One region of the Streptomyces fractus genome, then DNA from elsewhere that is predicted to be linked to it. Evidence: riboswitches for the same ligand, from Rfam matches in the RefSeq annotation. Region 1 holds a riboswitch; the other holds the start of a gene.
The links. A riboswitch is a leader RNA that binds a small molecule or an ion and turns the genes downstream of it on or off. The one in region 1 is predicted to bind cyclic di-AMP.
Positions count from the first base shown of each region.

Region 2: linked by a shared signal. The riboswitch ahead of ACP4E5_RS14170 (M23 family metallopeptidase) and the one ahead of ACP4E5_RS19505 (C40 family peptidase) in region 1 are both predicted to bind cyclic di-AMP.

Region 1 covers NZ_JBMYHI010000002.1:3,930,226-3,932,420, reverse strand. The annotation lists gene ACP4E5_RS19505 (C40 family peptidase) at 1-915, opposite strand, end outside; cyclic di-AMP (ydaO/yuaA leader) riboswitch at 924-1,075, opposite strand; gene pcrA (DNA helicase PcrA) at 1,282-2,195, shown strand, end outside.
Region 2 covers NZ_JBMYHI010000002.1:2,741,995-2,744,189, reverse strand. The annotation lists gene ACP4E5_RS14175 (M16 family metallopeptidase) at 1-401, shown strand, start outside; cyclic di-AMP (ydaO/yuaA leader) riboswitch at 642-805, shown strand; gene ACP4E5_RS14170 (M23 family metallopeptidase) at 818-1,618, shown strand; gene ACP4E5_RS14165 (GntR family transcriptional regulator) at 1,842-2,195, shown strand, end outside.

The sequences.
Region 1 (2,195 bases):
GTCCGGCCCCGTGGCGCCCCACACGTACGGCTTGCCCTCCTGCGACTTGGCGAACGCGAGCGCCTGCGCGGCCTTCGTGGCGTACGAGGCGTCCGAGGAGGATCCGGAGCCGGATGACGAGTCGGACGAGGAACCGGAGGAGGACGAACCGGACGACTGCTCCCGCGCCTTCTCGGCCGCCCTCTCCTTCTCCGCCTCCGCGGCCTTCTGCTTGGCGGCCAGCTCCTTGGCCTTCTTGCGGGCCTCTTCCTCCTTGGCCTTCTGGATCTCGGCGAGCCGCGCCTTCTCCTTGGCGGTCAGCTCGGCCAGCAGCTCGCGCGCGTCGGAGAGCTTCGTCTGGACGGTCTCCTTCGTCGACCTCAGTTCGGCCTGCGACTCGGTGAGGTCCTGGAGGCTCGACTGAGCCTCGGTGCGCTTCTTCGCGGTCTCGCGCGCCTGCGTCTGATAGTCGTCGATCGACTTCTTCTGCTCGGCGGTCAGCCGGTTCATCAGCTGGCGCTGCGAGAAGTAGTCCTCCGGATCGTCCGCGAGGAACATGGTCGCGGTGTCGCTCACGCTGCCCGAGCGGTACTGCTCGGCGGCGTATCTGCCGAGCTTCTGGCGGGCCGTGTTCATCTCGTCGGTGCGCTGCGCGACATCGTCGAGGAGCTTGTCGACCTGCTGTTTCTTGGAGTCGGTCCGCTCCTTCGCGCCGTTGTACTTCTGGGTGGCGACCTCGGCCTGCCGGTACAGGGTGTCGACCTTCTGCTGAACCTCTTCGAGGCGCGGCTTCGACGGCTGCGCGGGCGCGGCCTGTGCCGTCTGCGAGAGCAGGGCCACGGAGGTGAGGGCGGCGGTGGTGATGCCGACCGCGGGGGTCGTGCGAAGGCCGCCGGTCATCCGGGAACGGCTGCGGGGCTTGCGGTGCGACGCCAAGGCAGGCGACTCCTTCCGTCGTCCGCCTACCGGGTTAGCTGTCGGGTTCGGGCGTGGTACGCGGAAGGCTGCCCTACGGTCGGCTGACCGATTCACCCCAAGGTCGGTTGGGTCCCCGGTTCCCTGCCTTACGGCGTACGGAACTCGGCGGGGGCTGCCCGCTCGCCGCGACATCCGCGGGCGGGGGGACGGGCTGCCCGGCTGCACCGTAGCCAACTCGTGTGGCTGCTGTGAAGGTTGATGTTCGATATGCCCGATACATTTTCGTGATCTGCCACCTGGAGGGCGCCCGGAGTTCCGAAGGCAGCCACGGGTTGTCAAAGGCAGCCACGGGTTGTCAGTGGGGCGGCTTAGACTCGTAGAGCGATGAGCAGCCTCTTTGACGACAGCTTCCTGACCGGCCTCCGACACGGCGCGGAGGAGCCCCCGCCGCCGCCCCCGGACCCCGAGTACGACGACGGGGCCGCGGAGCCGATGCCGGACGACCTGTTCGGTGGGAAGCTCGGCGCGCCCGCGGGCAGGGACGCGCACTACCGGGACGGCGCCCCGCGCCCGGTCCTCGACTCGGCCTCCCTCCTGGAGGGGCTGAACGAGAACCAGCAGGCGGCCGTCGTGCACGGTGGGAGCCCGCTGCTCATCGTCGCGGGCGCCGGTTCCGGCAAGACCCGCGTCCTCACGCACCGCATCGCGTACCTGCTCGCCGAGCGCGGCGTGCACCCCGGCCAGATCCTCGCGATCACGTTCACGAACAAGGCCGCCGGCGAGATGAAGGAGCGCGTCGAGGACCTGGTGGGCCCGCGGGCCAACGCGATGTGGGTGTCGACGTTCCACAGCGCCTGCGTCCGGATACTGCGCCGCGAGTCGAAGAAGCTGGGCTTCACGTCCTCCTTCTCGATCTACGACGCCGCCGACAGCAAGCGGCTCATGGCGCTCGTCTGCCGCGACCTCGACCTGGACCCGAAGAAGTTCCCGCCGAAGTCCTTCACCGCCAAGATCAGCAACCTCAAGAACGAGCTGATCGACGAGGAGGACTTCGCGGCGACCGCGGCCGACGGTTTCGAGAAGACCCTCGCCCAGGCGTACTCGATGTACCAGGCACGCCTGCGCGAGGCGAACGCGCTGGACTTCGACGACCTGATCATGATGACGGTGAACATGCTGCGGGCGTTCCCGGACATCGCCGAGCACTACCGCCGCCGCTTCCGCCACGTCCTCGTCGACGAGTACCAGGACACGAACCACGCGCAGTACGCGCTCGTGCGCGAGCTGGTCGGCCCCAC
Region 2 (2,195 bases), 1.2 Mb from region 1:
CCGCGATGCTCGCCATCAGCGGCTCGGTGGACACTCCGAACACCGGGCCCGCGCTCGACGACCTGTGGAAGGTCCTGCGCACGCTGGCGGCCGAGGGGCTCACGGATGCCGAACGGGACACCGCCGTACAGAACTTGGTGGGCGTGGCCCCGCTGAAGTTCGAGACCGCAGCGGCCGTCGCGAGCACCCTGGCCGACCAGGTCGAGCAGCACCTGCCGGACGACTTCCAGGCGCAGGTGTACCGGCAACTGGCCGCCACGGGCACCGTGGAGGCCACGGCCGCTGTTGTGAGCGCGTTCCCGGCGGACCGTCTGGTGACGATCCTGGTGGGTGACGCCGCGCAGATCGAGGAGCCGGTCAAGGCGCTCGGCATCGGCGAAGTCACGGTCGTCGCGGGCTGAGTTCGGCTCCCCAGGCACGCCACGAAGCCCCGGCGCCGGCATCGGCGGCCGGGGCTTCGTGGCGTCCGTCACGATCACCTTCAATCGCCACACGTTCGCAAATGTCCGAATTGGCGTAGAGGTTGCCTGTCTGCCCTGTGGCGTGCACTACAAAAGCCGGGTTCTGTTTGTTGATTCAAAGACGCCCCGCTTAGCGTTCCCTCCGGCTGTCCGCCAGACGTACGTCGCGCCCGCGACACCGGACAGTCATCGCCGAGTCCCCATGGTGTGAGCCAGGGGAGCCGGGGACCCACCGAAGTCCCTGGGGTGAATCGGGCGCTCTTCCCATCAGGGGAGGGGGCCTGTAGGAGACCTTCCTGCTCCGAACCCGTCAGCTAACCCGGTAGGCGAGAAGGAAGGAAAGGACCAGCCACTTCATGGGGTTCACCCGTGCCACCGGGAAGCACCGCCGTCCCAGCCGCCTGACGCGTACCACCGCTCAGGTCGCGGGCGTCGCCGCGATCACCACGACGGGCGTGGTGGGTGGCCTCGCCGCCCCCGCCCTCGCCGCCGACACCGCGACGGTCCCGCACGACGGCCTCACGCAGGCCGTCGCCATCGGCGACTCCCTCGCCGAGCAGATCGACGCGCAGGCCACCGCGCAGCACAAGGCCGCCGCCAAGGCGAAGGCCGAGGCGGAGGCCAAGAAGAAGGCCGAGGAGGCCAAGCGCAAGGCCGAGGCGGAGGCCAAGAAGCGGGCCGCCGAGAAGGCCGAGAAGGAGCGCGAGGCCAAGAAGCGCGCCGCCCGCGAGGCGGAGCGCAAGCGCCTGAACAGCTTCGTGTCGCCGATCTCCGGCTCGTACGTCTCCACCGCCTACAAGGCCGGCAGTGGACTGTGGTCCTCCGGCAGCCACACCGGCATCGACTTCCACGCCTCCAGCGGCACCTCGGTGCACGCGGTCGGCATGGGCACCGTCGTCGAGGCCGGCTGGGGCGGCGCGTACGGCAACAACGTCGTGATCAAGATGAAGGACGGTACGTACACCCAGTACGGTCACATGTCCTCGATCGGCGTCTCGGTCGGCCAGGACGTCACCCCCGGCCAGCAGATCGGCCTCTCCGGAGCCACTGGCAACGTGACGGGCCCGCACCTCCACTTCGAGGCCCGCACCACCCCCGACTACGGCTCGGACATCGACCCCGTCGCGTACCTGCGCCAGCACGGTGTGAACGTCTGACCCACCAGTCACACCTTCCCCGAAAGCCCCGGCTCCCCGAGCCGGGGCTTTCGCGTGCGCGGGTCTGCACTGTCCAAAAAATATCCCCGGATTCCGTCCCCTCGTCGGAAATTCAACTCCGGTGGAATAGAGTCTCCGGGTAAACGTTCCGGCCGCGTGTCATTCGCGCTTGACCGGGCGTCAATCGGCCGCGTATCGCGGGCATTGAGGCGGAGGTCGAGTCATGCGCATTCCCGCGCAGTCGGTATGCACAGCGATCCGCGACGACATCGTCGCCGGCGTCTACGAGCGCGGCGCCAGACTCACCGAGGAACTCCTCGCGCGTCGCTACGGCGTCTCTCGCGTGCCCGTCCGTGAGGCGCTGCGCACCCTGGAGGCGGAGGGGTTCGTCGTCACGCGCAGGCACGCGGGCGCGTGCGTGGCCGAACCCACCGAGCGGGAGGCGGCCGACCTCCTGGAGATCCGCATGCTGCTCGAACCCATGGGCGCCCACCGCGCCGCGCAGCGCCGCACCGAGGCCCACCTCAAGGTCCTTCGCGGCCTGGTCAGGCTGGGGCAGGAGCGCTCCCGGCGAGGT